One region of the Exiguobacterium sp. s157 genome, then DNA from elsewhere that is predicted to be linked to it. Evidence: riboswitches for the same ligand, from Rfam matches in the RefSeq annotation. Region 1 holds a riboswitch; each other region holds the start of a gene.
What was found. A riboswitch is a leader RNA that binds a small molecule or an ion and turns the genes downstream of it on or off. The one in region 1 is predicted to bind S-adenosylmethionine.
Positions count from the first base shown of each region.

Region 2: it holds a riboswitch for S-adenosylmethionine, as region 1 does, so the genes downstream of both, metK (methionine adenosyltransferase) here and KNP67_RS11070 (MetQ/NlpA family ABC transporter substrate-binding protein) in region 1, are expected to answer to the same signal.
Region 3: it holds a riboswitch for S-adenosylmethionine, as region 1 does, so the genes downstream of both, KNP67_RS07390 (Na+/H+ antiporter NhaC family protein) here and KNP67_RS11070 (MetQ/NlpA family ABC transporter substrate-binding protein) in region 1, are expected to answer to the same signal.

Region 1 covers NZ_JACSLQ010000005.1:171,538-175,862, reverse strand. Annotated here, with positions in the region: gene KNP67_RS11080 (methionine ABC transporter permease) at 1-371, opposite strand, end outside; gene KNP67_RS11075 (methionine ABC transporter ATP-binding protein) at 343-1,377, opposite strand; gene KNP67_RS11070 (MetQ/NlpA family ABC transporter substrate-binding protein) at 1,387-2,208, opposite strand; SAM riboswitch class I at 2,281-2,385, opposite strand; gene KNP67_RS11065 (iron-containing alcohol dehydrogenase family protein) at 2,426-3,442, opposite strand; gene KNP67_RS11060 (aminotransferase class I/II-fold pyridoxal phosphate-dependent enzyme) at 3,439-4,325, opposite strand, start outside.
Region 2 covers NZ_JACSLQ010000004.1:255,676-260,000, reverse strand. Annotated here, with positions in the region: gene KNP67_RS10060 (alpha/beta hydrolase family protein) at 1-116, shown strand, start outside; gene pckA (phosphoenolpyruvate carboxykinase (ATP)) at 152-1,723, opposite strand; SAM riboswitch class I at 2,039-2,158, shown strand; gene metK (methionine adenosyltransferase) at 2,291-3,499, shown strand; gene KNP67_RS10045 (hypothetical protein) at 3,539-4,036, opposite strand; gene KNP67_RS10040 (GNAT family N-acetyltransferase) at 4,201-4,325, shown strand, end outside.
Region 3 covers NZ_JACSLQ010000003.1:42,895-47,219, reverse strand. Annotated here, with positions in the region: gene trhO (oxygen-dependent tRNA uridine(34) hydroxylase TrhO) at 1-207, opposite strand, end outside; gene KNP67_RS07395 (TVP38/TMEM64 family protein) at 433-1,077, shown strand; gene KNP67_RS07390 (Na+/H+ antiporter NhaC family protein) at 1,105-2,406, opposite strand; SAM riboswitch class I at 2,459-2,554, opposite strand; gene KNP67_RS07385 (GGDEF domain-containing protein) at 2,651-4,325, opposite strand, start outside.

The sequences.
Region 1 (4,325 bases):
TCGACGACCCCGCGGTCGACCTCGAGCAGCGCCGACTCCATGAGCCGCGCGATATACGGCGCCGTGAACACGATGAGCGGCAACAGCACGCCTTGGACGCCGATTGTTGTTCCCATGATGAAACGGGTGAACGGGAGGATGAAGAATAAGAGAATGATGAATGGGATTGAACGGACGACGTTGATGACGCTCGACAAGATGCCGTAGAAATAACGGTTGGCGAGCCGCCCGTTCGGTCGCGTCAAGACGAGGAGCGTCCCGAGCGGCAGTCCGATCAACGTCGAGATGACGAGTGCGATGCCGGTCATCGTGAGCGTCTGAATCGTCCCCGTCCAAATCAAGTCACCCCAATTTTCCCAAAACTGAAGCATAGTTCGTCACCTCCTTCACTTTCACACCGCTCGCCTCTAAGAAGCGGACGGCTTGGTCGGTCTGGCCCTCATCGCCGTCCAAATGGACGAGTAGATTACCGACGAGACCTCCTTTAAGCTTTTTGATGCCGCCCCCGATGATGTTCGGCAGCAAGCCGAACCGTTTCGTCAATTGGGCGAGCACGGCCTGTTCACTTTGATGGCCGATGAACGACAAGTTGACGAGCGTCCCGTGCGTGCTCAATTCTTCGACGACCTCTTTCGGGACATCGAGGTTCGTCTTCAAGAACTTGCGCGTCGTCGCATGCTGCGGGTCCGAGAACACGTCGAGCACGTCCCCTTCTTCGATGATCCGGCCGGCCTCGATGACCGCGACCCGGTCGCAGATGCGCTCGATGACTTCCATCTCGTGGGTGATCAAGAAAATCGTCAGCCCGAGCTCGCGATTGATGTCGAGAAGCAGGTCGAGAATCGACTCGGTCGTCTCCGGGTCGAGCGCGCTCGTCGCCTCGTCGCTGAGCAGGATGTCCGGCTCATGTGCGAGGGCGCGGGCGATGGCGACACGTTGCTTCTGTCCGCCCGAAAGTTGCTCCGGATAATGTTTCCGATGATCCGTCAATCCGACGATGTCGAGGTACTTGTCGACGCGTTCGCGGATTATCCGCTTATCGAGTCCTTCGAGACGGAGCGGGATGGCGACGTTCTCTTCGACGGTCGCCGTCTTGAGCAGGTTGTAATGTTGGAAGATCATCCCGATGCGATGACGTAGCTTCGAGAGCCCTCGTTTGTCGAGCTTCGTGACGTCCTGTCCTTCGATTTCGACCTGGCCCGACGTCGGGCGTTCGAGCAGGTTGATCATGCGGATGAGCGTGCTCTTTCCTGCCCCGCTTCGGCCGATGATGCCGAAGATCTCGCCTTTCTCGATGGTGAGCGAGACGTCGTCGAGTGCGGTGACAGCACCTTTATTTACCGTGAACGTCTTCGTGATTCCTTTAAGTGCGATCATAGGCCCTCCTTAAAACGCCGGGACGATTGAGCCGTCGAACGTCTCTTCGATGAACGTCCGGACCTCGTCCGAGTGATAATACGATTTGAGCGTCGCGACGACTTCGTCATCCTTGTTGTCGGTACGGACGACGACGTAGTTCGGATACGGGTTGTCGACCGTGTCTTCATGGAACAAGGCGTCCTCGTTGATCGACAGGCCGGCACCCATCGCGAAGTTCGTGTTGATGGCAGCGAGTGCGACTTCCGGGAGCTGGGTCGGGAGCTGCGACGCCTCGAGTTCGATGAATTCAAGGTTGAGCGGGTTCTCGGCGATGTCACGTTTTGTCGCCTTGTCTGTCAATCCTTCTTTGAGCGTGATGAGTCCCGCTGTCTCATAGAGACGGAGCGCGCGTAGCTCGTTCGCCGGGTCGTTCGGGACGGCGACCTTGTCACCTTCTTTCAAGTCCTCGATGTCGGTCAATTTCTCTGAGTAGAGACCCATCGGGAAAGCGACGGTCTTGAACACGTCGTCGATTTTATAGCCTTTATCGGACTTTTGCAGTTCTAGGAATGAGAGCGTCTGATAACTGTTCACGTCGAGGCTGCCCTCGGCGAGCGCCGTGTTCGGCGTATTATAGTCGTTGAACACTTTGATATCGAGTTCGAGGCCGTCTTCGGCCGCGAGTTCTTTCACTTTCTCGGCGATCTGTTGGTGCGGCCCGCCCGTGACGCCGATCGTGAGCGACTCCGTGCTGAGCGCCTCGCTCGCGTCCGATTGTCCGCATGCTGAGAGCGCGATGGCGGCGAGTAGTGATGTTCCTGCAAGTACTGTTTTCTGTTTGATGTTCATTTGTTTTCCTCCTCCAAAATGAAAGCCCGCTACTCATTCAGAGTGGCGGGCACGACAAGTCAAAGTCGGACACGCTCATCTCCCAGACGATTTCGTCTGTTGGAATTAGCACCATGATCATTACGATCTGGTTGCCGGGTTTCACAGGGCCAGTCCCTCCACCACTCTTGATAAGCAATCGGTCTATTAAGTTGTTATCATCTTACTTTTAATTCTTTTAATTGTAAATAGATAATTGTAAATTTTCAAAAATTATTTTCAGAAAATTTTTATCGAGCGGTTCCGGCAACTGTTGCAGCTCGGTCTCCGTCATGACGGAGTCGACGAGGACCGGGATATGCTCAAATCCGACCCCGAGCGTCTCGAGCGTCGTCGGGGCACCGAACCGTTTCAACCAAGCTTCCAAATACGGAGCATCGGCCGAGCGCCGCAAGCGCTCTTGGATGATCAGGCCGAAGCCGACCTTGTCTCCGTGCAAGAATGAGTGGGTCGACTCGAAGCGGCTGAGCGCATTATGGACCGCATGGCCCACGGCGACGCGTGTCCCGGCGTCACCAAATCCACCGACGGCGCCGCCGATGGCGAGCACGTGATCGACCGCGAAGCGGACGTCGTCACTATACGACTCAAAAGCGTGCTCGCTCAATTCAAGTTCGACGAGACGCCCGCACTGCTCGGCCAAGACGAGTCCGGTGTTGACGCCGGCGTCAGCTGAGCTGTCACCACTCAAATAACGGGCCTCGTAAAACTTCGCGACCGTGTCGATGACACCTGCCCGAAAGTATTCATATGGTGAGCGCGAGATGACCCGTGAGTCAACGATGACCCGTTCGATGACGACGCGGAACATGTCGTAGCGGTCGTAGCTCCCGTCCTCCTGATAGACGACGCTGAGCGGTGTGAACGCCGCACAGTTCGAGGCGAGCGTTGGGACGACGATGAGCGGGACGTTCCGTTGATAGGCGACGAGTTTGGCCGTATCGACGAGCTTGCCACCTCCGACGGCGATTAACACGTCGGCGTCCAACGGTTTGAGCCGTTTGACTTCCGAGTCCGTGCACTCCCCGCTGAACCTTGTTGCCGGATAGTCCGCGATGGCCGGAAAGATGGCTCGGACGACGTCATACCCTTTCTGACCGTGCAGGACGTGGGCACGGCGGCCGTCGACTAAGTCATCAAGACGGTCGAGCGCGTCATCGGCGTGGTCATATTCAAGGACGGCCTGACGAATCATGCGCGCACCTCCTCATAGGCGGCAAACAACCGCTCGATTCGTTCGACGGCCTCGTCAATCTTCGGTTCCGGTGAGACGAGGCCGAAGCGGACGTATCCGTTCCCTTCCGAACCGAAGAAATAGCCCGGGGTGACGGCGACACCGGCTTCATGCAGCAGTTTCCGCGAGAACGACTTGGCATCACCCTCAGGCACTTTCGCCCAGACGAAGAACGAGCCTTCCGGCGGTTCGACGGCCCAGCCGGCCCGGTTCAACCCGTCGATCAGGCGATCACGCCGTGCCTCGTACAGTCGTGCCAAGTCATCGCGAATGGTACGGGGCGCCTCGAGCGCAGCGACAGCCGCCGCCTGGATGGCCGAGAACACGCTGACGTGGACGTGGTCCTGATACGTGTTGATCGCCTCGATGATGTCCGCGTTCCCGACGGCGAAGGCGACGCGCCAACCGGACATGTTGAACGCTTTCGACATCGTATATACCTCGATGCCGACTTCTTTCGCCCCTTCCGCCTGCAGAAAGCTAGGCGGGACATGGCCATCGAATCCGATGCTGCCATATGCGAAATCGTGGACGACCATCAAGTCCCGCTCCCGGGCGAAACGGACGGTATCGTCAAAGAAAGCGGGTGAGGCGACGGCTCCGGTCGGATTGCTCGGGTAGTTCAAATACATGAGTCTTGCATCTTGCGTATCGAGCGTCTCATAGTCCGGCAAGAAGCCGTTCTCTTCCCGGAGGACGAGGTCACGGACGACGGCACCGGCGAGGCGTGCCCCCGAGATGTAATCAGGATAGCCGGGATTCGGTAGCAAAATTCCGTCGCCAGGTTCGAGTACGCATTGCGGCAACGTGATGAGACCAGATTTTGAGCCGATGAGAATCGCTA
Region 2 (4,325 bases), on a different contig from region 1:
TGGGGGAGCGGGCCGAACTTTGGGTCGTCCCGTTCGCCCATCAACTCCCGTTCTGGGAAAAATGGAAGACGACCGATGCGGCGATGGAATGGATGCTCGCCAACTCAAAAAAATGAGACGACTGCCGAATCGGCAATCGTCTCATTTTTCGTTATACGATGATTGGTCCGGCCGCAACGACCGCCTCACTCGCTTTCGTGAATCGTTTGAAATTGTCCTGGAACTTCCGGGCGAGCGCCGTTGCCTCGGCATCGTAGCGTGCTCCGTCTTTCCATGTGTCCCGCGGATTGAGCACGTCGCCTGGCACGCCGTCAATGTGGCGTGGAATCTCGACATTGAAAATGTCGTGGCGCGTCGTCTCGACGTCACGCAATTTGCCGTTGACCGCCGCGTTCACCATCGCCCGTGTATAGGCGAGCTTCATCCGTGATCCTTCTCCGTACGCGCCGCCGGTCCAACCCGTGTTGACGAGATAGACGTCGACGTCGTGCTTCTCAATCAGCGTACCGAGCATGTCCGCATAGCGTTCCGGTGCGAGCGGCAGGAACGGTGACCCGAAGCAGGTCGAGAACGTCGCCTGTGGTTCAGTGACGCCGCGCTCCGTGCCGGCGAGTTTTGACGTATACCCTGACAAGAAGTGGTACATCGCCTGCTCTTTCGTCAATTTGCTGATTGGAGGCAATACCCCGTATGCATCGGCCGTCAAGAAGACGATCGTGTTCGGATGACCGGCCCGTGACGGAAGCATCGCGTTATCGATGAATTGAATCGGATAGGCGGCCCGTGTGTTCTCGGTGAGCGAGATATTCTTATAATCCGGTGCCCGGTTCTCGTCTAAGACGACGTTCTCAATCAATGAGCCGAAACGGATGGCATCGTAGATTTCCGGCTCGTTCTCGCGCGACAAATTGATCGTCTTCGCGTAGCAACCGCCCTCGATATTGAAGACGCCGTCGGGTGACCAACCGTGCTCGTCATCCCCAATCAAATGGCGTTCCGGGTCGGCCGACAGTGTCGTCTTCCCAGTTCCCGATAGACCGAAGAAAAGGGCCGTCTCGCCGGCGTCCGATACGTTCGCCGAGCAGTGCATCGATAACACATGTTGTTCCGGCAACAAGAAGTTCATGACCGAGAAAATCGATTTTTTAATCTCACCGCCGTATTCTGTTCCCCCGATCAGAATGGTCCGCTTGGCGAATGAGACGAGAATGAACGTTTCGGAGTTCGTCCCGTCGATGACTGGATCGGCCTTATAACTCGGTGCATAGATGACCGTGAAGGGCTCGAAGGCACCTTTCGTCGGCCATTCACGCAAGAACAACTGTTTGGCGAACAAATTGTGCCACGCGTATTCCGTGATGGCACGGACCGGGAGCGTATAGTGCTCGTCTGCCCCCGCAGAAGCCTCGAGATAATAGAGCTTGTCTTTCGTTTCGAGGTGCGTCAACACTTTGTCGAGTAGCGCGGTGAACTTCTCTTCCGCGATCGGTTGGTTGACTGGACCCCAGTCTACTAAATGATTGCTGACTTCATCTTGCACGACGAATTTGTCTTTCGGTGACCGTCCTGTGAATTTCCCGGTACTGACCGATAAAGCCCCGTCTTTCGTCAGTACGCCCTCACCGTTGCGAATGGCTTCTTCCACCAGTTCTGGAACCGTCAAGTTCCGCATCATGTCGGCACCTTTAATTAATTCTTCGATTTTCAGGAGCGTTGTCGCCATCCTGAATCCCACCTTTCCCCTAAATAGATGTGGATGAAATCCGCATACTTCCGCGTTTAATCAGTATGACGTTTTTATTATATGTGACATACTAATCAAAAACAAGCATTTTTTACCCTTTAAAGTAAGCGCTTTCTTACATTGTCATTCTAACATATTCTGTACCAGGTCATAGTACAAAAACCAAAACGGACAAAAAAATGTTTGATATTTCACAAACATAACTATTTGACCGTTTGTGAAAAGTTTGACGAATTCGGTCGATACGCTTGACAGAACGGGGTGTCATTTATATGATGGTCTTCGTAACGGATACTCTTATTCTGAGCGGTGGAGGGAACAAGGCCCTACGAAGCCCAGCAACCGTCCGAGTTTTCATTGTTATTCGGAAAAGGTGCTATCCTGAAGCGAAGCGTAAGCTTCGAACGATAAGAGGGTAAGGAAGAACGATTCAACCTTTCCCATTTGAACATGGCGAGAGGTTTTTTTCATTACCGTCCCAAAGCAACGCGTAAGGGGAACGAGTACCGTCCACACATCACCCTTTATTATAGGAGGTTTTTCGAAATGGCAAACTTGAACCGTCGACTTTTCACTTCGGAGTCCGTCACGGAAGGACATCCGGATAAAATTTGTGACCAAATCTCAGATGCGATTTTGGATGCAATTTTAGCTGAAGATCCAAACGCCCGCGTTGCGGCTGAGACGTCTGTCACAACAGGTCTCGTGCTCGTAGCAGGTGAAATCACAACATCAACTTACGTGGATATCCCGAAAGTTGTTCGTGAAACTGTTCGTGAGATCGGCTACACACGTGCGAAATATGGTTTCGATGCAGAGACTTGTGCTGTCCTCACATCGATCGATGAGCAATCGGTAGACATCGCGCAAGGTGTTGACCAAGCGCTCGAAGCTCGTGAAGGACAAATGACTGAAGAAGAAATCGATGCGATCGGTGCTGGTGACCAAGGTCTCATGTTCGGTTACGCAACAAAAGAGACGCCGGAACTCATGCCGCTCCCGATTTCACTCGCTCACAAATTGTCACGTCGTTTGGCAGAAGTTCGTAAGAACGGCACGCTCGCTTACCTTCGCCCAGACGGTAAGACACAAGTGACAGTCGAATACGACGAAGCGAACAACCCAGTTCGCATCGACACAATCGTCATCTCGACACAACACGCGGAAGACATCACGCTCGAGCAAATCCAAGCTGATTTGAAAGAGCACGTCATCGATGCAGTCATCCCGGCTGAACTCATCGACGCGGACACGAAATACTTCATCAACCCGACTGGCCGCTTCGTAATCGGTGGACCACAAGGGGATGCAGGCCTCACAGGACGCAAAATCATCGTCGATACGTACGGTGGATACGCTCGTCACGGCGGCGGCGCGTTCTCAGGTAAAGATCCTACCAAAGTTGACCGTTCAGCAGCGTATGCAGCTCGTTACGTGGCGAAAAACCTCGTTGCAGCGGGACTTGCTGACAAAGCAGAAGTTCAACTTGCTTACGCAATCGGTGTTGCTCACCCGGTATCGATCGCGGTTGATACGTTCGGCACAGGCAAATTGAGCGAGACTGAGCTCGTCGAACTCATTCGTGAGAACTTCGACCTCCGTCCGGCCGGCATCATCAAGATGCTCGACCTTCGTCGCCCAATCTACAAGCAGACAGCAGCTTACGGCCACTTCGGTCGTACAGACGTTGAACTCCCATGGGAGCAAACGGACAAAGCGGCAGTGCTCGAAGAAGGCGCGAAACGTTTCGCATAAGCATAGAAAAACGACCTTTCACTCGAAAGGTCGTTTTTTTTAGGCTTGCGGCTTGTCTTCAGTTGTTGAGTTCTCTTTGCCAAGTGCCGTATCTTTCGCTTCGACGACTTTCTCGCCGATCGATTGTAAATCCGATTTCGCTTCTTGCGCCGTCCCGACGACTTTGTTCACGTCTTGTTTGACCGTGTCGACTTCACCGGCGACTTTTTCATAGACGTTTTGCACGTCGGTCGCGACGTCTTGAATGACCTCGCTCGCTGCTTTCACTTGACCGATGACTTGTGACGCCGTTCCGGCCGGGTCTTGCTTGACCGTATCGACGAGACCGCCGACCGATGACTTCGCGCTCGAGAACGATTGTTTTGTGTTCTCACGGTTTGACGTACTAAGTAAGGCGAGTAGGCCGCCGACGAGGGCGCCGAGGAGCATCCCAGTTACGACTGTGATTTTTGGACCTCCTGTGTTCGTTTGTTCAAACTGACGGTTCGGATGATTGGCTTGCTCGACTTGTGGATCGTGTTGTAGTTTCGGTTCCATGGTAACACTCCTTTTTGTAAGTTGGCATTGATACTCTTATACCCGACACAAGATGGAAAATAACGTTTTCCTTCATTTCGACATCAAAAAGTAATGAACGGGCAGGATATTTTTTTGCCGATGGGGAATGTTACTACTAGATTGGCCAAAAGGGGGATGCCGTTATGAAGATTCGAGAAGCCGTGCCAGAAGATGCCGCCACCATCCGCGACATTGCGCTCGCGACGGTCAGTGAACGAGACGAGGTTCGTTCGAAAGTAATGGAACGCGCCTATCAACAAGAAGAGAT
Region 3 (4,325 bases), on a different contig from region 1:
CGGGTTCGCTTTCAAGTCGTTCATGTACTGCTCGGTCTGTTCCCAAGTTCCAGAGCACGTCCCGTTGATTCCTTCGGAAGAAATCAAGATGCGTCCTTTGATACCGAGGTCCTTGCAATACTTGAGGTGCTCTTGTGTGAGCGTTTCTGGGTCTTCGATATTGACGTACTTATAGTACAGTAAGACCCGCATTGGTTTTGTTTCCATGTGTGTTACTCCCCTGTGTTCAGTTTTTTGCAGGAAAACGAACGTTGGGTTGTGTCGTTCGACGAACGGACTTGCCTGCAACCACAAGTCCATATTATATGATAGATATCACAGCGGAATTTCGCAAATACTTTTTATTTTTTTACGGCGGTGGGCAGGGGGATGCGTCTTCCTGAGCGAAATCGGGTAAAAAGGGAATAACGAAAGTTGAAGGTGGAAACTGACATGCTGACATCACTCCAACAATATATTTTAAACTTGATTGAATGGCTACAAGGACTTCCGGGCGGACCTTGGGCAGGACTCGGGGCACCTTTCCTGGAAGCCATCTTTCCATTTCTCCCGCTCGTCCTCATCATCTCGGCGAACGCAGCAACGTACGGTTTTTGGCTCGGGACGTTATTGTCGTGGGTCGGAAGCTTGCTCGGGACGATTCTTGTGTTTGCAGCTGTTCGCTACGTCTTTCGAAAGCCGATGACGCGATGGCTCGAGAGGCATAAACAAGGCGTCTATTGGCTCGAACGCATCAATCATATGAGTCCGGTCTCGCTCGGATTTCTCTACTCGCTCCCGTTCATTCCGGTCAGTTTGATTACGTATTTACTCGCCCTCATCCAAATGCCGCTCCGGACGTTCATTATGGCGGCCGGGTTTGGGAAGTTGCTCGTCGTCTTGATTTTCTCTGTCATCGGTGACCAGTGGGAAGAGTTTATCCAAAGCCCGTTCCGATTATCGATGCTCGTCCTGTTGCTGTTCGTTCTGTGGGTAATCAGCCGCGGACTCGAAGAACTGCTCAAACGGCGTGCCTTCAGAAAACGTAACGAGCAGCTGAAACGTGAACTTGAAGCGAAACGACAAACGACCTTGTGAAGCGACAGCTTCACAAGGTCGTTTTCGTTAAGCGCGTTTTTTGAAACGCGGGAAGTTAAAGGCGATGGCCAATCCTCCGCAAATGAACAACAAGAACGGATAGAACATATACGGCACGAGCGCCGGTGATGCCGTGTTCGTCAGTTCGGCCGCAATGAGAAGCTGTGCCCCGTAAGGCAGCAGACCTTGGACCCCGCACGAGAAGATATCGAGTACACTCGCAGACTTTTTACGTTCGATGTCATAATCGTCGGCGATGTTCGCGGCGAGCGGACCAGCCACGAGAATCGAAATCGTGTTGTTCGCCGTCGCGACGTTTGTCGCACTGACGAGCCCGGCGATGCTCCACTCCGCGCCGGCCCGTCTTTTAATTCGGGACGTGAGCGCGTCACGCAAGTACGTGAGTCCGCCGTTGTGCGAGATGAGTCCGACGAGCCCACCCATGAGCAATGTCAGGAGTGAAATCTCGGCCATGCCCATCATGCCGTCCGCCATGGCGGTGACGTACGTGGTGACGGCTAGACTGCCATCCAATAGACCGATGATGCCGGTTAGGGCGATGCCGCCGAGCAAGACAAGGATGACGTTCATTCCCGTCAAAGCGAGCACGATAACCGCTAGATACGGAATCAACTTATACCATTCAAACGCCGCCGGCTCGATGGTCGATTCTCCGCTCGATAGGGCAGCGAGTAAAATCGTTGTGATGACGGCTGCCGGCAAGACGATCCAAAAGTTGGTCCGGAACTTGTCGCGCATGTTCGTCCGCTGGGTGCGGACGGCTGCAATCGTCGTGTCCGAAATGAACGACAAGTTATCCCCGAACATGGCACCCCCGACGACGGCGGCCGCCGCGATAGCGATATTGACGCCGCTCTCCTCATGGATGCCGAGAGCGATCGGCGCCAGTGCGGCGATCGTCCCGGTCGACGTACCCATCGCCATCGAGATGAAGGCTGCGATGACGAATAGGCCGCTCAATAGGAGCGAGGGCGGTAGTAACGTCAATGCCGCATTGACGGTCGCGTCAATCGCACCGATTGCTTCGGCGACGCTTGAAAACGCACCGGCGAGCAAGAAGATGAACACCATGATGAGGATGCTCGGGTTCCCGGCACCTTGGGCGACGCGTTCGACCGTCTGGGTGACGCTCCCTTTCGTCATCATCGCCGCGACGATCACGGCAATCAAGGCCGCGATCAAGACGGGGAATTTATAAAAGTCGTCATAATAGATGCCTGCCCCGATAAAGAAGACGAGGAAGACGAGTAAGGGCAAGAGCGCCCATTTGTTAGCTGTTGGTTGTTCCAATCGATTCACCTCATTCATAAAAATAAAAAGAGAGCCTTCTGAAAAAAGGCTCTCTCGACAAGAAACACTTTTTTCATCTTTCGAGCAGACCGCTCGCTGGATTTGGCACAGGTTACCCGCTGCCGAGACGTCATCGGGCCAGTCCCTCAGTCTCTCTTGATAAAAAAGTTGTGATATTTAGTTATAAGACACGTTCCCTAACGTACCTGTTTCAAATCTGCTTGTCAATAGCAAACCCCCACGCGATGAACGTGGGGGCGAGTCAGGTCGTTAAGAAATTATAATGGGCGACGCGGTTGCGACCGGCGTATTTCCCGCCGACGTAGAGCGCGCGGTCGGCGTTACGAATCGTATCGTCAAGACGTTTGTCGCCGAACGACTGAATCGTATCGACACCGATTGAAGCGGTGACGGGTATATCGATTCCGTCGACGTGGAACGGTTTGTTCTCGATTTGTTGGCGGATGCGCTCGGCGATCTCGACGGCGGCCTCAACATCACAACGGTTTAAGAGCAAGATGAACTCTTCACCGCCGTAACGGGCGGCAAAGTCTTCGGTGCGGAGCACTTGACGAATGCGGCGACCGAATTCTTGGAGCACACTGTCTCCGACTTGGTGACCGTGCGTGTCATTGATTTTTTTGAAGAAGTCGATATCGAGCATCGCGACGGAAATCGGATACATCGAGCCGTCCGAGATCTGTTGAATCCCGTATTCATAAAAAGCCCGCGCATTGGCAAGCAGCGTCAAGCTGTCCGTCCGGCTCTCAGTATAGAGGCGGTCGCGTTCATGACAACGACTGATCGTCCGATTGAACGACTTGAGCAGTTTGACAATCTCGCGTTGAATGATGGGCGGATAGCCATAGACGTGCTCGCCCGTCATCACAATCCACGTGCGGATTCCTTCGATTTCCTCGGAACGGACCGAGATGAAGCTATGATAGTCTTCATTAAATTCGTTCGACAGCGGGGCGTCCCATTCGAAGCGCATCTCGTACTCGACCGAGGCTTCGTTCGGATAGGTTGCATCGAGTAATTCAAAGACGACATGGCGATCGATCGGCTGGCGCGTCTTCAAATCAAAGTAAAGTGTGCGATCAAACAGTTTGAACTCGACGTACCCTTCATCGTACTCGTTGAGTCGCTCACATTGACTGAGGAACACTTCGATGGCTTGTGCCTCGCTTTGCGATAGCGATACGGCTTCTTTTGCTTCATCATATTGTTCAATCAACGATTTGAAGGCGTCTTGTCGACCTTTTTGAATGATGAGTCGCTTAATAAAGAACGTGAGTGCGGCGGCGATACTGCTGACGACGAGCAAGTTTGTCTCCCGGAAGAGCGAGGCCGCCAAAATGAAGACGAGACTGACGATATACGTGTAAAACGCGATGCTTAAAAAGTCGCGGACCGGGATGTCGACGCGGAACCACCAGCCGACTTGATACTTTTGGACGACCGTGTTCAAAATGATGGCAATAATCAAACCGGCAAGCGGGAGGAACGATTCTTGGGAATAGAATCCGAGACCGGTCACACCACCAAGTGCCAAGTAGACGCTGGCCGGGATGGCGATTTCCAAAAATGACGTGATGGCATTCCACGGATACGTAAAACGGAACCGTCGAAGCGCGACGCGCGGTTTCAAGTTGACGAACTGGAAGACGAGTAGTCCAATCTGATTGACGAACAGCGCTGTCTCAAAATCAAAGAATAGAAAAATAATTAAGACGATACTTTCTGAAAAGGTAAAGTAGACGCCTTTCCGTTCAATGGAGTCCATTTGAAAAATAATGACGAGCAACGCGATCAAGATGAACGGTAACGGCTCGATGGCCGGCATGTTCAATACGCCTGTAGCGAACAAGATGAGCGTCAAACCGAATAGCATACTCCAAATACTCCAACCAAGGACGGACATCTTGCGGAAATGG